3 regions of the Erwinia sp. BNK-24-b genome follow, and region 3 is predicted to be linked to each of the others. Evidence: predicted binding sites of a transcription regulator. Region 3 holds the regulator's gene; each other region holds the start of a gene.
The links. Region 3 encodes LexA, which represses DNA repair genes until DNA is damaged. Its sites were predicted from a motif close to TNCTGTATGTACATACAGNA; they were not measured.
Positions count from the first base shown of each region.

Region 1: mutH (DNA mismatch repair endonuclease MutH) is a predicted target of LexA. The motif match lies at 4,294-4,313, and genes of this name have one in related genera.
Region 2: ACMGGR_RS13870 (DNA translocase FtsK 4TM domain-containing protein) is a predicted target of LexA. The motif match lies at 3,530-3,549, and genes of this name have one in related genera.

Region 1 covers NZ_CP179901.1:721,896-728,330, reverse strand. Annotated here, with positions in the region: gene thyA (thymidylate synthase) at 1-63, opposite strand, end outside; gene lgt (prolipoprotein diacylglyceryl transferase) at 60-941, opposite strand; gene ptsP (phosphoenolpyruvate--protein phosphotransferase) at 1,077-3,323, opposite strand; gene rppH (RNA pyrophosphohydrolase) at 3,336-3,860, opposite strand; gene mutH (DNA mismatch repair endonuclease MutH) at 4,545-5,231, shown strand; gene ACMGGR_RS03325 (TerC family protein) at 5,301-6,011, shown strand; gene ACMGGR_RS03320 (YgdI/YgdR family lipoprotein) at 6,176-6,391, shown strand.
Region 2 covers NZ_CP179901.1:3,052,346-3,058,780, reverse strand. Annotated here, with positions in the region: gene cydD (heme ABC transporter permease/ATP-binding protein CydD) at 1-1,378, opposite strand, end outside; gene trxB (thioredoxin-disulfide reductase) at 1,529-2,494, opposite strand; gene lrp (leucine-responsive transcriptional regulator Lrp) at 2,997-3,491, shown strand; gene ACMGGR_RS13870 (DNA translocase FtsK 4TM domain-containing protein) at 3,611-6,435, shown strand, end outside.
Region 3 covers NZ_CP179901.1:4,334,314-4,340,748, reverse strand. Annotated here, with positions in the region: gene ubiA (4-hydroxybenzoate octaprenyltransferase) at 1-717, shown strand, start outside; gene plsB (glycerol-3-phosphate 1-O-acyltransferase PlsB) at 775-3,204, opposite strand; gene ACMGGR_RS20025 (diacylglycerol kinase) at 3,333-3,695, shown strand; gene lexA (transcriptional repressor LexA) at 3,798-4,406, shown strand; gene ACMGGR_RS20015 (CsbD family protein) at 4,893-5,102, shown strand; gene zur (zinc uptake transcriptional repressor Zur) at 5,250-5,759, opposite strand; gene ACMGGR_RS20005 (conjugal transfer protein TraF) at 6,214-6,435, shown strand, end outside.

The DNA of each region.
Region 1 (6,435 bases), 1.2 Mb from region 3:
ACGGTCATTTTTCGGCGTGCCCTCGTCGAGCACTTTTTGCATTAATTCCAGATACTGTTTCATTTTTCCTCACGAAGTTGCTGCGCAGCACGGCGGCGATAGGCCCAAATCATCATAATGGCACCAGCGATAATCATTGGCGTCGAGAGGATTTGTCCCATGCTGATAATGTTGTCAAACAGGCCCAGCTGAGCGTCCGGCTGACGGAAGTATTCGACAATAAAGCGAAATGCGCCGTAGCCAAGCAGGAACAGCCCTGAGACCGCGCCCATCGGGCGTTTTTTACGAATATAGAGATTTAAGATAATAAACAGCACTACGCCTTCCAGCAGCAGCTCATAGAGCTGGGAAGGATGACGCGGCAGCACGCCGTAGGTAGCCAGCAAAGATTGCCATTCCGGATGGGTTGCTACCAGCGCAACGTCTTCGCTACGGGAGCCAGGAAACAGCATGGCCCACGACAAATCCGGCGCGACGCGTCCCCACAGTTCACCATTGATAAAGTTGCCCAGACGGCCTGCGCCCAGCCCAAACGGGATTAACGGCGCAATAAAATCGGAAACCTGGAAGAAGTTGCGTTTAGTGCGATGCGCAAACCACAGCATCACGCAGATAACCCCAATCAGGCCACCGTGGAACGACATACCGCCGTCCCAGACCTTAAACAGATAAAGCGGATTATCCAGAAACAGCGGCAGGTTATAAAACAGCACATAGCCGATACGGCCACCGAGGAAGACGCCCAGAAAACCGGCGTACAGCAGGTTTTCAACCTCATCTTTTGTCCAGCCGCTGCCGGGCTTGTTGGCACGACGCACTGCCAGCCACATGGCGAAAATGAAACCAACGAGGTACATCAGTCCATACCAGTGCAGAGCGAGCGGCCCGACGGAGAAAATTACCGGATCAAATTGGGGGAAAGCCAGATAGCCGTTAGTCATCTTTCACCATTATGTAAAGTCCCTGATTTCAGGTGACGGAATGAATAAACCAGAGCGCGCGTGGCGCCGTACAGAGGCGCGCATCATAGCACAGGCCGCATAAAAGGCGGCCCGGGTAACTGTAAACTTTAATGGCTAGCGTCCGCCACGGATCAGCCCGCCCAGGCCGCGTCTTTCCATAAACGTGGCGACCAGATGGCGCACCTCGGTTGCCTGCTGCGCCTGCAAGCCCGCTTCCGCCAGCTTTTGCGCTTCTTCGTAATCAATGTGGTGCAGCAGATACTTGACCCGCGCGACGTTACGGCCGTTCATGCTCAGGTGATGATAGCCAAGCCCTATCAACAGCGCGACGCAGCTGGAATCGCCTGCCATTTCGCCGCACAGGCACAGCTCAATTCCGGCCTGCTTCGCCTCTTCTGCAATGGTTTTTAGCGCCCGCAGCATAGCGGGATGCAGACTGTCGTACAGGTTAGCGACACGCGTGTTATTACGATCGACAGCCAGCAGATACTGCGTCAGATCGTTGGTGCCAACCGAGACAAAGTCGACCCGCTTCGCCAGATGGCCGATCATAAAAATCATTGAAGGCACTTCAATCATGACGCCGATACGCGGTTTCGGGATGCCGTAACCCAGCATCTCCTCTACTTCTTTTCCGGCACGCTCGATCAGTTTGAGCGCTTCATCAATTTCATCGATGCTGGTGATCATTGGCAGCAGGATGCTGAGGTTATCGCTGGCGACGTTGGCGCGCAGCATTGCACGAACTTGTACCAGAAAAATTTCCGGCTGATCCAGCGTCAGGCGGATCCCGCGCCAGCCCAGGCAAGGGTTTTCTTCGCTGATGGGCATATAAGGCAGCTGCTTGTCCGCACCGACATCCAGCGTACGCAGCGTTACCGGCTTTTCCAGAAACAGCTGTAGCATGCCCTGATATTGCGCCACCTGCTCTTCTTCCGAGGGGAAACCGTTTTGTAACATAAACGGAATTTCCGTGCGGTAAAGCCCGACGCCATCCACGCGGCTACCCAGCGCCTGCTCGTGCTCTGCGCTAAGACCGGCGTTGAGCATGACCTTTATCGGCTCGCCAGACTTCAGCGCCGCCGGTCGCTCAACCACGTCCTCCGCCAGCTTGCTTAGCTCATTTTCCTCGGTGATAAGCCGCTGGTACTCCTGCACCAGCACCGGTTCGGGATCGACCAGCAGCTCGCCGCGATAGCCATCGACAATCAGCAGTCTACCGTTCAGCACTTCCGGCTGGATATCGGCACCCATCACCGTTGGGATGCCCATTGCGCGCACCATAATGGCCGCGTGCGAGTTGGCCGCACCGTCTCTGACCACTACGCCAGCTAGCCGCTCGTGCGGCAGCTCGGCAAGCGTGGTCGCGCTTAGCTCATCGGCAACCAGCACAAAGCGCGCGGGCCACGTGTTAGTGCCCTGCATCGTATCGTCAAGATGGAACAGCAGACGCTGGCCCAGCGCGCGCAAATCACCGGCCCGCTCGCGCAGATAGCTATCCTGTAAGCTGGCGAACTGCGCGGCGAACTTCTCAATAACCTTTTTAACCGCCCACTCTGCGACCGAGCCATTATCGATCTCCGCATAAAGGTCTTTCTTCAGGCGGTTGTCGCTCAGCAGGTGCGAATAGAGGTCGAAGATGGCCGCACTTTCTTTATGCACGCTGGAGGTAAAGCGTTTGCTGTAGCGCCGAAACTCGCCAGAGGCTTCATCCATTGCCACCGACAGCCTTTCCCGCTCGCGCACCGCGTCCAGCGTGGAGGCCGCCGAGACGTTTTCCAGCGAAGGCTGATTGCTTTCTACCCAGCCCTTTGCCACCGCCACGCCCGGCGCGGCAGCCAGCGCACGCACGCGGGTCTGTCGATATTGTCCAAACAGCGCATTCAGCTGCGACTGGGAAAGAATGGTGGCCATCTGCGTAGCCAGCGTAACGAGGAAAGACTCTTCGCTTTCATCGAACTGGCGATGTTCGCGCTGCTGCACCACCAGCACGCCCAACAGCTGGCGACGGCTGATAATCGGCACGCCGAGGAAAGAGCGGAAACGCTCTTCTTTTACGGAAGGAATATATTTAAAGCTGGGATGACTCTGCGCATCCGCCAGGTTGATAGGCTCGGCCAGCCGACCGACCAGCCCGACGATCCCTTCGTCAAAGGCCAGCGCAACGGTGCGGCCACGCGGTTTTTTTAGCCCACGCGTTGCCATCAGGTAATAGCAGCGGCGGTCGTGGTCGGCCAGATAAACCGAACAGACTTCGGTATCCATTGCCAGGCAAATTTCGCTGACCAGAATATCGAGCGCCTCGGTCAGCCGGGGCGCTCCTGCCACTTTTTCAACTATCTCGCGCAGCTGTGTAAGCATATTTTAAGTGGCTTACCCTCTCTTCCGTCGATAAGGCGTAGTTCGCGGTACGGCGTTCTCCTGCAGCGGCATTACCACGCCAGCAAACTCTTTCATCACTCGCCGATAGACGTCGCGTTTAAAAGAGACCACCTGGCGTACAGGATACCAGAAGCTTACCCAGCGCCAGCCGTCGAACTCTGGCGTGCTGCTGGTTTGCATATTGATATCCGCGTCATTGCACAATAATTGCAGAAGAAACCACTTCTGTTTCTGGCCGATACAAACCGGCTTTGTGTCCCAACGCACCAAACGTTTTGGCAACTTATAGCGTAACCAGTTTCGGGTAGAGGCAAGGATGCGCACATCTTTGCGGTGTAAACCAACTTCCTCAAAGAGTTCTCGATACATCGCCTGTTCTGCCGTTTCTCCAGGATTTATCCCTCCCTGGGGAAACTGCCAGGAGTGTTGGCCATAGCGTCTGGCCCACAACACTTGTCCCTGCCTGTTACAAATTACGATACCAACATTCGGGCGGTAGCCATCATCATCGATCACTGGACTACCTCAAACTTAAAACTCGGATGTTCTGATTGTTTCATACTCCTTACAGGCGGTAAACCACTGCTTTTTCCCCCTGTGGGGCGGCATTCGCGGGATAACTTACGAACATTTCCCGAGTTATAAACAGAATCCGCCTTTTTTACCCGATTTTATTCACCTTTTCTGTGGATATCTTTGTGCAGAACTCTCTTAACGTTTGGGGAAAACTTTCCAGACGGCCGATACACGCGCTATCAGTATAGTGGTTAACTGATTATAAGCATTGGAATTTACCTGACGTCGGCGGCGGGTTTTAACGCTTTAATCTTAGTGTCATACCGGGCTGCTAAGGCACTGGCGAAAGATCGAGCATCGCCTTTTTTATCCACAGGTTATGCCGCTATGATAAGCAAAAAAAGGGGAAAAATGGATAAAGTGGTCGAGTCAAGCCTGTAAATCGAAACAGTACTGTGATAAAAGTCGACTTATCCCATTTTTCTGTGGATAACTACGTGTAAGATCCTGTTCATTGTCGGTGCGCAGTCAGGCATAACCTTTTCGCACGCGGACAAAACAGAGGCGGATGGAAATAAAAAGGCATGATTAATCATGCTATTATTCCGCTTTCCCCCACTTCCCGTTCAGCGTTTTTTAGCGGGAAAAAACACTGTCTATTTTTTGAGCAACAGAGAAGCCTTTATGTCAGCAACGTTTTTTTCCGTGCCGCCGCCTGAAAGTGAAGCCATTTTGCTTGCGCGTGCACGCCAGCTGGCAGGCTTTACGCTGGGTGAGCTGGCACTGAATGCCGGCCTGGCTATTCCGGCTGATTTACGTCGGGACAAAGGGTGGGTTGGCATGCTGCTGGAGCGCTATCTGGGTGCAAGCGCAGGCAGCAAGCCCGAGCAGGACTTTGCGGATATTGGCGTGGAACTGAAAACCATCCCGATTGATGTACAGGGCCGCCCGCTGGAAACAACCTTTGTCTGTGTTGCCCCATTGACCGGCAACAGCGGCCTGGTCTGGGAAACCAGCCACGTGCGCCATAAGCTGGCCAGAGTATTATGGATGCCGGTTGAAGGCGACAGAGCGATCCCGCTGGCAGAACGCCGCGTCGGCGCGCCGCTTCTCTGGAGCCCGAATCAGGAAGAGGAAACCTTGCTGCGGCGTGACTGGGAAGAGCTGATGGATATGATCGTGCTGGGTCAGGTAGAGCGTATCACCGCGCGCCACGGTGAAGTACTGCAAATCCGTCCTAAAGCGGCCAACAGCAAAGCGCTGACGGAAGGCATTGGTGAAAATGGCCAGCCGATAATGACGCTGCCGAGAGGCTTCTATCTGAAGAAGACCTTTACCGCCCCGCTTCTTGCCCGCCATTTTTTACTGTAAAGCTTTAGCTGACTGGCATTCGGATGAGTATACTCTTCGTTTAACTTTCGTTTAGGATGCGACGTTTGTATGTTTGACTGGATTGCCGATCCCAACGCCTGGCTGGCACTGGGTACGCTGACGATTCTGGAAATCGTCCTGGGTATTGATAACATTATCTTTCTTTCTCTGGTGGTAGCTAAGCTCCCTAAGCAGCAACAGAATGCCGCGCGCCGTGTGGGCCTTGCGGGCGCCATGCTGATGCGTCTGGGCCTGCTGGCTTCTATCGCCTGGGTTATTCGCCTGACAACCCCGCTGTTTACCCTGATGGATCACGATTTTTCCGCACGGGATTTGATTTTGCTGTTTGGCGGGCTTTTCCTGTTATGGAAATCAAGTCAGGAGATCCACGAAACGATTGAAGGCAACGAAGAGGAGCACAAGACTAACGTGCACTCTTTTATCGGGGCCATCGTGCAGATTATGCTGCTCGACATTATTTTTAGCCTGGATTCCGTTATCACCGCTGTAGGACTTTCCGATCATTTGATTATTATGATGGCGGCCGTAGTGATTGCGGTTGGCGTGATGATGTTTGCCGCCCGCGTTATTGGCGAATTTGTTGAGCGTCATCCTTCGGTCAAAATGCTGGCGCTCTCTTTTCTGATCCTGGTAGGTTTTACCCTTATTCTGGAAAGTTTCAATATCCACGTGCCAAAAGGTTATATCTATTTCGCCATGTTTTTCTCTATGGCCGTAGAGTGCCTCAATCTGCTGCGCAGCAAAAAAAACCACGCCTGATCTGAGCTGACCGGCATCGCCGGTCGGTCTCTTTCCTGACGATTTCACGATCAAAGTCAATAGTTTGTCGTGCTACACCACGCTTTTCGGAGTTCTGCGGTTAACGCTTTCTCTAAAATAAGCTATTACTATCGGGAGATATTTTCAGGCTAAGGGAGCGAATTATGAAGTTGATGTCAGGCGCAGCCGTATTGATGCTGGCTACGCTATTGGGCGGTTGCAGCAGCGATTATGTTATGGCGACCAAAGATGGGAAAATGATTATGACCCAGGGTAAACCGGAAATCGACGCGGATACCGGCCTGGTTAAATATACTGACCGCTCCGGCCATGAACTCCAGATTAACGGCGACGAGGTTTCCTCGATTGTCGAACGTTAAACCCTATCTCGCCACCTGAGCGTGTCAACCAGGTGGCTTACCGC
Region 2 (6,435 bases), 1.3 Mb from region 3:
CTGCAAGCTTGCAAACCTGCGCCAGTTTTAACGGGTCGTTACTGCCGTCCAGCGCGATATTTTCACGCAGTGTTGCAGCGGGAAGATGGGGATTTTGCCCGACCCACGCAAGCTGCTGCTGCCAGAAGGGGGGCGAGATTTCGCGTAATTCAATGTCATTGATTTTTAACGATCCCTGATAGGGCAAATAGCCTGATAGCACATTAAATAGTGACGTTTTACCCGCGCCGCTTTGCCCAACAATTATGATGCGCTGTCCGGGTTCGATAACAAAATTCAATGGACCCGCCAGAACCGTCTCGTCAGGCGCGACAACCCGTAGATCCGTAGCGGTAATCGTCATGCCCCGGCTCAAATCGGGCGTCAATGCGCCCGGCGGTTGTCTTTCTGCTGTCAGGAATTTTTCCAGTGCATCAGCTGCGCCTACGGCCTGTGCTTTCGCATGGTAAAAAGATCCTAATTCCCTGAGCGGTTGAAAGAACTCTGGTGCAAGTATCAACGAAAGAAAACCGGCAAACAGCGTGACGCCAGCGCCATAGTGTCCAAAATTTAGCTCGCCGAGGTAAGAGAAGCCGAAATAAACGGCAATAACGGCTATCGAAACAGCGGCGAAAAACTCCAGAACGGCAGAGGAAAGAAAGGCTAGCCGCAGCACTTCCATAGTGCGCTGGCGAAATGTGGCGGAGGCTTCGCGAATGCGCTGGCTTTCTGCTGTAGCCTGGTGAAACAGCCGCAGCGTTTCCAGACCGCGCAGACGATCGAGAAAATGACCGCTGAGCCGCGCCAGCGCCTGAAAATTGCGTCGGCTCGCGTCGGCTGCACCCATACCGGCTAAAGCCATAAACAGGGGAATAAGCGGTGCGGTAATTAATAATATGAGCGCCGCCATCCAGTTGAGCGGGAAAAGGAAAATAAGAATGAGGCAGGGAATTAGCACGGCCAGCCACATTTGCGGCAGATAGCGGGAATAGTAATCCTGCATGTCTTCAATCTGCTCCAGCAAAAGCGTTACCCAGCTTCCGGCTGCTTTGGTTTGGACTATCGCCGGACCGGCTTCGCCAAGCTTTTTCAGCACCTGCTGCCGCAGCTTTTGCCGAATTGCACAACCGCAGGCAAACGCGGCTTTTTCGCGTAGCCAGAGCAGGAAAGCACGCAGCAAAAAACAGCTAAAAAGCAGGATAAAATAAGGCGATAAACTTTCGCGAGGAAGCCCGTCGATAATAAGTGACTGTAGCAGCGTCGCCAGCAGCCATGCCTGACAAAGGATCAGCAAAGCGCCACCCGCGCCCAGCGTCAGCGAAACCTTAAACCAACCGTGACCGTAAATACGCTGCTTTCTAAGCCAGAAAAGTAATTCTTGCTGCCGTAATTTGTTCATGCTCTGCCGTAATGCTCTACATTCAGCCAATCAGTAGCCGAATGCCTTACAGTTACCAGGGGAAATTACCGGTAATGGTACCGCGCAGAAATGAAAAAGGCGACCCGTCCGGGGTCGCCTCTGGCAAGATAGCATCAGGCTTGTAACAAATTACTGAGACTCTTTAACCAGACCATCCAGATAGCGTTCGGCATCCAGGGCGGCCATACAGCCTGTTCCGGCCGAGGTAATCGCCTGGCGATAGATATGGTCCATCACGTCACCTGCAGCGAAGACGCCAGGAATGCTGGTTTGCGTAGCGTTGCCATGCAGGCCGGACTGCACCTTGATATAGCCATTTTCCAGCTCAAGCTGATCTTTAAAAATAGCCGTATTTGGGCTGTGACCAATAGCCACGAACAGACCCGCTACGCTCAGCTCTTTCTGCGAATCATCAAGCGTTGAGCGTAGACGCAGTGAGCTAACGCCCATCTGGTCGCCCAGGACTTCATCCAGCGTCTGGTTAGTGTGCAGCACGATGTTGCCGTTGCGCACTTTTTCCATCAGCCGGTCAATAAGGATCTTTTCTGCCCGGAAGTTGTCACGACGGTGAATCAGATGCACTTCTGCAGCAATGTTCGCCAGATAAAGCGCTTCTTCTACCGCCGTATTACCGCCGCCGATCACCGCGACTTTCTGGTTACGGTAGAAAAAACCGTCACAGGTCGCACAGGCTGAAACGCCACGGCCTTTAAATTCTTCTTCAGACGGCAGGCCAAGATAGCGGGCTGAAGCACCGGTTGCGATGATCAATGCGTCAGCAGTGTATTCGCCGCTGTCGCCCGTCAAGCGGAAAGGGCGGTTTTGCAAATCGACGTCGTGAATATGATCGAAAATAATTTCGGTATTAAATTTTGTCGCATGTTCGTGCATACGTTCCATCAGGCCCGGCCCGGTCAGATCGTGCGGATCGCCCGGCCAGTTTTCTACTTCTGTCGTCGTGGTCAGCTGGCCGCCTTTCTCCAGGCCGGTAATCAGCACTGGATTCAGGTTGGCGCGTGCCGCATAAACGGCTGCGGTATAACCTGCGGGACCGGAACCTAAAATAAGTAATTTACTGTGTCTGGCCTTGCTCATGAGACCCTCTCGAATTGACAACCATTTGCTGATTGTAGGGAATTTGCCGCGGCAAAAAAAGCATTCTGCGATTTTGTTAGCAATGGTTGTAAAAGGTTTAACCAATTTGCTCCCGAACGCTGCGCCATAGTGGGGCAATCCGGGTCGCAAGATGGTGCAGTACGGTAAATTTTCCATTATAAAACAGTTACGCAGCGTCACATCTGGCATGTTGTACTGATTTTAGTTGTTTTACTTTGACAATCGGCTGCGCTTTTGCGAAAACAGTGTAGGAAGCAGAGGGCATTCAGGCTGACAGGACAGGTTCTCTCTGTCCTCCGTGGCCGGATGAACTCAGTCTGTCATTGGTCATGACGCATGGTGTGGACAGACAACATGCGTCATACGGATGGGCGTGATAAACCGCAGCAGGCTCCAGACTTCACTTAGAACAGCCCTGTAACGGAGTAACCTTGTTCAGGGTATGGCAGGTCAAGGGAAGGCATTTAGAGAGACAATAATAATGGTAGACAATAAAAAACGGCCTGGAAAAGATCTCGACAGGATCGATCGCAACATCCTTAACGAACTGCAGAAGGATGGACGCATCTCAAACGTCGAGCTTTCCAAACGCGTAGGTTTATCACCTACACCATGCCTTGAGCGTGTACGTCGTCTTGAAAGACAGGGGTTTATCCTTGGCTATACCGCCCAGCTGAATCCACACTATCTGGATGCGTCGCTGTTGGTATTCGTTGAGATTACTCTGAATCGTGGTGCGCCTGACGTGTTTGAGCAATTTAACGCCGCGGTGCAAAAACTTGAGGAAACTCAAGAGTGTCATCTTGTTTCAGGCGATTTCGACTATTTGTTGAAAACGCGCGTGCCGGATATGTCGGCCTATCGTAAATTACTGGGTGAAACCCTGCTGCGCCTGCCGGGCGTAAACGATACGCGGACCTATGTCGTGATGGAAGAAGTGAAACAAAGTAACCGGTTAGTCATTAAGACACGGTAACACAGGGCAGGTGCAAAACCTGGTAGTTTTCGGTACACTCCTGTGAATTCATACAGGTTCAGCGTCGGGCTTGCCCGACGCTGTTGCCTCCATAGTTTACAGGCACCTGGAGAGTACTCTTGAGCCAGGAATACACAGAAGATAAAGAAGTGTCCTTACAGCCGTTAAGCAGTAGTCGTCGGCTGCTGGAAGCATTGTTGATCGTTGTTGCTCTTTTTGCCGTCTATCTGATGGTAGCGTTGTTGAGCTTTAACCCTTCCGATCCCAGCTGGTCGCAAACCGCCTGGCATGAACCAATCCACAATCTGGGTGGCAGTCCGGGCGCGTGGCTGGCCGATACGCTATTTTTCATTTTTGGCGTCATGGCCTATGCCATTCCTCCTGTTATCCTCGGGCTATGCTGGATTACCTTTCGTCAGCGACATTCGCAGGACTATATTGACTACTTTGCCGTTGCGCTGCGCCTGATTGGCGTACTGGCGCTGGTAGTCACTTCTTGTGGTCTTGCTGCGCTAAATGCTGATGATATCTGGTATTTTGCCTCCGGCGGCGTTATCGGCAGCCTGTTAAGCAACGCCATGGCCCCCTGGTTTAGTCCGGCAGGCGGCACGTTAACGCTGCTTTGCGTTTGGGCTGCGGGCGTGACGCTGTATACAGGCTGGTCGTGGCTGACCATTGCTGAAAAAATTGGCGCGGCGGTCATGGGCGTATTGACCTTTGCCAGCAACCGTTCACGTGATGAAGAGCGTTGGCAGGAAGAGTACGATGACGAAGAACATGAACCGGCACCTGTTTTAAAGAAAAGCGCGCGTCGTGAAGAAGACGATGTGCTATTAAATCAGTCAGCAAATTTTTATGAAGATGATGACAGCGACCCGCTGTTAAGCAAGCCTGCGGCTGCTCCGGCTGCTCCGGCTGCTCCGGCTGCTCCGGCTGCTCCGGCTGCTCCGGCTGCTGTAGCTTCCCATACAGCTGCAGCACAGGGTGCGGCTACGGCGACCTTGGCAGCATCAACCCCGGTATCATCGGCAGCTGCTCCCGCCTCCACGCATACTGAACAGGCATTTTCGGCCGTCGAAGCCCCGGAACTTTATCGTTTTGAAGTGCCGGCAGAGACGCCTGCACCAACCGTGCCCGTTGCTGAAGAAGATGATGCTCCGCGCATGGGTAACTGGCAGGAAGCCTCGGCTTCACCTTTTGATTTTTCTACGCCGCAAGCTACTCATTCCACTGAGATAGAACCGCATGCGGCTAATGTAGCGCAAGCGAGTGCTGTAGCCTCGGCGGCCTTTATGCCTGGCTTCAGCGCTACCAGTGAAACCACTAATCCGCAGGTGAAGCAAGGAATCGGGCCAGCGTTACCACGGCCTAATCCCGTTAAGCTTCCCACCCGCCGCGAATTAGCTTCCTACGGTATTAAACTGCCGTCGCAGCGTATTGCAGAGGAAAAGGCGAAGGAAGAAGAGCAGCGCCTGCAGCAGGCCGTTGATTCTGAAGCAGAGCAGCAGGATGAAACGCATCTGCGCGAGGCTTTCGATGCTCAACAACAGGCTCGCTATGGGGAACCGGCTGCGGCTGAAGCAAGTGCGGAAGATGAGGAAGAAATTCGACATCAGGCCGAGCTTGCCCGCCAGTTTGCCGGGCAGCAGAGCGAGCGCTATGCCGGGCAGCAAAGTACCTCGGCGATGGTAGCAAATACCGCGGGTGCTTTTGATTTCTTACCGGCGGAAGAGGCGGCGGCTAAAGTCGAAGGCGCTTCGTTTACGTCATCAGCTGCGGCGGAGCCAGTCAAACCAGCACCGTCGTGGCAGCGACCAGCACCGCAGCAGGAACCTGAGCAGCCAGCTATACCATCATGGCAGCGACCAGCCCCGCAGCAGGAACCTGAGCAGCCAGCTATACCATCATGGCAGCGACCAGCCCCGCAGCAGGAACCTGAGCAGCCAGCTATACCATCATGGCAGCAGCCAGCGCAGCAGCAGGAACCTGAGCAGCCAGCCGCTCCTTCGTGGCAGCGATCAGCCCCGCAGCAGGAGCCTGTACAGCCAGCTACACCGTCATGGCAGCGGCCAGCACCACAGCAGGAACCTGAGCAGCCAGCCGCACCTTCGTGGCAGCGACCAGCACCGCAGCAGGAGCCTGTGCAGCCAGCTACACCATCGTGGCAGCGATCAGCCCCGCAGCAGGAACCTGAGCAGCCAGCCGCACCTTCGTGGCAGCGATCAGCCCCGCAGCAGGAACCTGAGCAGCCAGCCGCACCGTCATGGCAGCGGCCAGCACCACAGCAGGAGCCTGAGCAGCCAGCCGCACCTTCGTGGCAGCAGCCAGTACAGCAGCCGGAGCCTGCGCCAGAAATAAAGGTGGAAGATAGCCTGTTCCACCCATTCCTGGTGCGTCATGAGCAGCCGCTGGAAAAACCAACCACGCCACTGCCAACGCTGGACTTGCTGACGGCTCCACCAGCGGAAGCCGAGCCGGTAGATATGTTTGCGCTTGAGCAAACGGCACGGCTGGTTGAAGCTCGCCTGGGCGACTATCGTGTCAAAGCGGAAGTCGTGGGTATTTCTCCAGGACCGGTTATTACACGGTTTGAACTGGATCTGGCACCTGGCGTTAAGGCTGCTCGTATTTCTAATCTGTCACGCGATTTGGCCCGTTCGCTTTCCGCAGTAGCGGTACGCGTCGTGGAAGTTATTCCCGGTAAGCCGTATGTGGGTCTTGAATTGCCTAATAAGCATCGCCAGACCGTCTATATGCGTGAAGTACTGGAATGCGACATGTTCCGCGATAATCCTTCGCCGCTTTCTGTGGTGTTGGGTAAAGATATCGCTGGAGAGCCGGTCGTGGCCGACCTGGCAAAAATGCCGCATTTACTGGTAGCGGGTACTACCGGCTCGGGTAAATCCGTTGGCGTAAACGCCATGATTATCAGCATGCTCTATAA
Region 3 (6,435 bases):
GTGCTGGGCGTCTTTTTTATGCGCGCGGCGGGCTGCGTGGTAAACGATTTTGCCGACCGCAAAATTGACGGTCATGTAAAGCGCACTCGCGCCCGCCCGTTGCCAAGCGGCGCGGTAACCTCGACCGAAGCCAAATTATTGTTCGGCGGGCTGGTGCTGGTGTCGTTTTGCCTGGTGCTGACCATGAACCTGATGACGATTCTGCTGTCATTTGGCGGCCTGGCGCTGGCGTGGATTTATCCCTTTATGAAACGCTATACCCATCTGCCGCAGGTAGTGCTGGGTGCGGCGTTTGGCTGGGCAATTCCAATGGGATGGGCCGCCGTTAGCGAAACGGTGCCGCTAACCTGCTGGCTGCTGTTCTTCGCTAATATCTGCTGGACGGTGGCGTACGATACGCAATACGCGATGGTGGACAGAGATGATGACCTGAAGATCGGCGTGAAGTCGACGGCAATACTCTTTGGCCGTTTTGACAAGCTGATTATCGGGTTATTGCAGCTGGTTACGCTGGTACTGCTGGTGGCTATCGGTCAGCTGATGCAACTGGGCATGCCGTTTTACTGTTCGCTGGCAGCAGCCTGCGCGCTGTTTATTTATCAGCAAAAGCTGATTAGCGCCCGCGATCGAGATGCCTGCTTTAAAGCGTTCCTGAATAATAACTATGTAGGGCTGATACTTTTCGTGGGTATCGCGCTGAGCTGCGCGCCTTTTTGATAGTGTTGATGAAATAAAAAAGGCCAGCATCTCGCTGGCCTTTTTTTATCGCTGAACTTATCCGTGGGTCAGCGCGCTTTCAATCGTCATCCGCACTTCCTGGCTGATCAAATCAGCCAGCATCTGATAAACCTTATGCGTTTGCTCATAATGCGCATCGCCGCTATCGCTGATATAGCCTTGATCGCGCAGCGTTAGCACCAGTGTTGAAAACACAGCCTTATCAAAGAACTCCGGTGCGTTGATGCCGTGCAGCACGGAAAGACGCTGCGCCATCGTCCGGCTCTCTTTCTCCAGCGTACCGCGATTAATCGACGGATTGGCACTAAGAATAGAGAAGGTGATGGCATAACGCTGCAATGTCTCACGCACACCAGCCGCCAGCAGCTGCAGCGTATGGAAACGGGCAGGGCTAAGGCGCAGCGTTTGCGTGTGCTCGTCGGCGGTCAGCAAGCCCTGACGGGCCATTTCGCTGACCAGCAAATCCAGCACGCCCGGCAGCTCGTCTTTTTCCCAGTGCAGGAACAGCTCGCTCTTCAGCATTGGATAAATCACGCTAACCTGGCGCAGCAGCTCGGCGCGCGTCAGCTCCTGATGCTGCATCAGGATCACCGCAATCACGGAAGGCATTACCAGCATGTGATGAACGTTGTTGCGGTAATAGGTCATCAGTACCGCCTGCTCGCGCGGCAGTACAATGATCTCGCCGATATTATCCTGCTCGATTTCAAACTTATTCATGCTTAACGCATGATCCAGCAGCGCATCCGGCGTCATGTCCGGCACGGTCGAATCTGGCGAATAAGGGACGTTGCGCAGCAGCTGAATATAGCAGTCAAGCTGTTCGACCAGCTGCTCGCGGGTCAGCGAGCGCTGACGAGAAGCCAGCAGGGCAGTAACGCACAGGTTCATGGCGTTAGCCGCACCCGCGTTATTGATCCGCACCATTACGCGCTGGGCGATATCGTTTACCGCAGGCGTCAGCCAGGCCGGGCGCTGGGACTCGATCGGATCGATAGAATCACGCCATTCGGGCACATGTTTATTAAGGTAAGTAACCAGCGGCAGCGGTTCGCCAAAGTTTACATAACCCTGGCCGAGATTACGCAGCTTGCGCAAGCCGCGCACCATCTGCATAAAGCCTTCTTTCTCTTTAGTTGCGCCGCGCAGCTCCTTCGCATAGGTGCCCACTTCCATTACGTGCTCGTAGCCAATGTAGATAGGCACTAACGTAATCGGACGGTTACCGCCGCGCAGCATCGCCTGGATAGTCATCGACAGCGTGCCGGTTTTCGGATCAAGCAGGCGGCCCGTACGTGAGCGACCGCCTTCCACAAAGTATTCTACTGAATAGCCTCGGGTAAACAGCTCGCCCAGGTATTCGCGAAATACGGTGGAGTAAAGCTTGTTGCCTTTAAAGGTACGACGAATAAAGAACGCGCCCAGACGACGGAAAATCGGGCCGGCTGGCCAGAAATTCAGGTTGATACCGGCGGCAATATGCGGCGGCACCAGCCCCTGGTGATAGAGCACGTAGGAGAGCAGCAAATAGTCCATGTGGCTGCGATGGCACGGTACATAGACAATCTCGTGTCCGTCCTGTGCCAGCTGCCGCACGCGTTCGCCGCCGTTAACGTTAATGCCCTGATAGAGCTTGCTCCACGTCCAGCCCATAATTCTGTCGGTCAGACGAATCGCCTCGTAGGAGAAATCAGCCGCCACTTCTTCCATCAGCTCAACGGCATTCTGCTGCGCTTTTTCATGGGAGATTTTCTTGCTGCGCGCTTCATCCTCAACGGCTTTTGCAATCGCTTTAGACTGCAACAGCTTATTGAACAAATCCTGACGAACGGGCAGGCGCGGGCCAATCGCCGCCAGGCGCTGGCGGGCAAAATGCATTCTGGCTACGCGTGCCAGCTTCTGGGCGATAGTTTTATCCGTGCCGTGCTCTGTTGCCATCCGGCGTAGTGACACCATCGGTGAAAAGCGCACAAAGCTGTCGCGTCCCAGCCACAGGACGGCGATAAACTTCTGGATACCGTTTAATACGCGCAGATGCGGCTGGCTTTCGCCCTGAACTTCGCGGCCTGGTGCGCGGCCAAACATCACCGCAACGGGTACCATCTGCACATCAAGCAGAGGATGACTACGGTGCAAATCCAGATAGTCATGGAACGTTTTAACGGATTCCAGATTCGGCGCATAGTAAGGAAACACGCGCGGGCCATCGTGGATAAACACGTAACGCGGCAGCAGCGTACCGTCGATTTCCAGCGGATCTAAGGGATCGGGAAGATCTTCTTTGCGGCACTGCTCGCGCAACGCCAGCAGATCGGCCTTTGAATCATACGGTAGTACATACATAATAGGGCGCGACGTATCGAGCCCCAGTTCAGCGACCGGCTCGGCGGGGATCGCCTTACTCTTTACCAGCATTTTTACCGGTAAATTCAACAATTTATAATATAATTTACGCCAACCTGACATAGACAACATGAAGCCTCTCGTTAGCAAAGCGCCGCAAGCATACCAGAATCCTTGCATGAGATCTGTGATGTTACAAAATGTGCGCTACCCTGACATTGACGTTAAACATTACAAAGGGTTCCCTTGATATGACAAATAACGCCGTCGGTATCACGCGGATTATCAAAGCTGCCGGTTATTCGTGGAAAGGATTACGAGCGGCATGGCAGCATGAAGCCGCTTTTCGCCAGGAGCTGGTGGCAGCAGTGATTGCGGTCATTATCGCCTGCTGGCTGGACGTCAGCGTACTGGCAAGAGTCATGATGATCGGGTCCGTCGCGCTGGTGATTATCGTCGAAGTGCTTAACAGCGCCATTGAAGCCGTGGTCGACAGGTTGGGCAACGAGTTTCACGAGCTGTCCGGACGCGCCAAGGATATGGGGTCGGCGGCGGTGCTGCTGGCTATCTTGCTGGCCGTTTTCGTCTGGCTGAGCATATTGCTTTCACGCTGAACGCCCGTAAAGTAATTGTCGTTTTTTGCACAGCTTAAGGTTTTCAACGGCGAAATACCTGTATATACTTACAAGTGACTGTATAAACAACCAGGGGGCGGGATGAAAGCACTAACGGCAAGGCAGCAACAGGTTTATGACCTGATTCGCCAGCATATTAACCAAACCGGCATGCCGCCGACGCGGGCAGAGATCGCTACGCAGCTCGGTTTCCGTTCCCCGAATGCGGCTGAAGAGCACCTTAAAGCGCTGGCGCGCAAGGGCGTTATCGAAATCGTTTCCGGTGCATCACGCGGTATTCGCCTGATGATGGAAGACGAAGACGGCCTGCCGCTGATTGGCCGTGTGGCTGCGGGCGAACCGCTGCTGGCGGAACAGCACATTGAAGGACATTACCAGGTCGATCCGGATTTATTCAAGCCGGGTGCCGATTTCCTGCTGCGCGTTAGCGGCATGTCGATGAAAGACATCGGTATTATGGATGGCGATCTGTTGGCCGTACATAAAACGCAGGACGTGCGTAACGGTCAGGTAGTGGTTGCGCGTATTGATGACGAAGTTACCGTCAAGCGACTGAAAAAGCAGGGTAACATCGTTCATTTACTGCCGGAAAACAACGAGTTCCAGCCTATTGTGGTTGACCTGCGTCAGCAAACCTTTTCAATTGAAGGCCTGGCGGTTGGCGTGATACGTAACGGTAACTGGCTCTGAGCCACCGCTTCTGGTGATTTCTCCACGCGTCGTTTCTATAACGGCGCGTTGCGGCTTTCCTGAGTTTCAGATCTTCTCTTAGCAGCACAGATTTTCCTTTCTTTTAACACGGCATTTGACCGTGACTGCCTTCCCCGTGTTTGCTGTACTGCTACTGCTACTGCTACTGCTACTGCTACTGCTACTGCTACTGCTACTGCTACTGCTACTGCTACTGCTACTGCTACTGCTACTGCTACTGCTACTGCTACTGCTACTGCTACTGCCGTCTTTCTTAATGGCTACTGTCTCCGCACGTCGTACAGGCTTGTTACCTTTGCTTTCACACCGCTTCGCTTTTTTTTGCTGGTCGCCATGCAAAACCGCCATCATCTACTACAATTATTAGTACGTTAAGCATTTAGGCAGCGTTTTATGTTGCTGTCAGCCGTTTTGCTGTAACGATAAGCTGTTATCACCTAAGGTTCTAAGTTAAGGAGAGACAAGATGAATAAAGACGAAGCCGGCGGTAACTGGAAGCAGTTAAAAGGTAAAGTGAAAGAGAAGTGGGGCAAGCTGACCGACGATGATATGACCATCGTTGAAGGCAAACGCGATCAGCTGGTAGGTAAAATCCAGGAACGCTATGGCTACACTAAAGACCAGGCCGAAAAAGAACTCGGTGACTGGGAAACGACGAATAAACATCGCTTCTGAGGATGTTAAGTAAGTCGCTGGCAGGCTAAATAATCAGTCTGCTTAACAAGGGTGGTGCTTACGGCACCGCCCTTGTTTGTTTATGGCCTTTGGCACGTCATTGACACTGGTCAGACATGGCTTAAATATATTTGAAGGGTTAGCTACTTAGCGGCCACGCTTTTTGGCAACAACCGTGTGATCGTGCTGGCACTCATCCTGGTGCTGGCAGGCTTCAACTTCAACGCAATTAAGGCACAAACCGTGTGCTTCAATAACGCTATTGGTCAGCGCAAAACCCGTGCTTTTTGCCAGTGACTTCAAAATAGCCTCTACGCCTTCGGCATGTTGTTCAGTCACGGCCCCGCAGCGGTCGCAGATTAGCATCGCCGAGGTATGTGAAGGCTCTTCAAAGTGATGGCATACCACATAGCTGTTGGTCGACTCCACCCGATGCACGAACCCCTGCTCCAGCAAAAAATCCAGCGCGCGATAAATCGTCGGCGGCTTGGCCTGTGGTTCGCTTGCGCGTAGCAGGTCCAGCAGATCGTAAGCGCTGATTGCGCCGTGATGCTGGCTCATTAGCCGTAGCACTTCCAGACGCTGAGGCGTCAGCCTGACGTTGCGCTGCTGGCAGATAGACTCTGCCTGCGACAGGATTTTTTCAGGACTGTTTATCTTCATAGCTCTCCCCAGGCCAGCTTAGAACGTTATGTTATCACAATGGCGTTAAAAACGCCGCGCTTCCGCGTGGTCGAAGGCTGCCTTGCTCATCTTAAGATCCCTCTCTTGCCGATGGCGAAATTATCAGGCTTTTTGCAGGGTATTCCTGTGCTTATCATTCAATCCTATGATGAGAGAGGCTGTACCATTCGAAAATCAAGGAGACGGTTGTAATTAGCGATATTTTATGTACATTTACTTAAGTAATTGTTAATAATTTTGGTGGTTACAGGGAAATACTGGCTCTGCTTTAAGGCAGCTAACAGATTAAAAGAAGCGCAATGCGTAGAAAAACCACACTATTTTGGTTTAGTTCCGGGCAATGGCCATTTGACTTAAGGTTCATTATGCAGGCAGTCATCTTCGGCGCGCTTCAGGCGTTGTCTCCTTTTTGAAGGGTTCAAGGTAAATGGTCAAAAAAACACGTAAACTGAGCAAGCTTCCCCGTTCGATTGCTTTTCCCGTCCTGTTTCTGGCACCGCTGAGCGCGCTTGCCGCCGGTAATTATTACGATGCCCGTAACGATGCAATGGGTGGAACGGGCGTGGCTTCATCAACTTATGGTACGGCCGTGCTGGCTAACCCGGCGCTGATGACCAAAGCCCAGCCGGATGACGATGTCAGTATCATT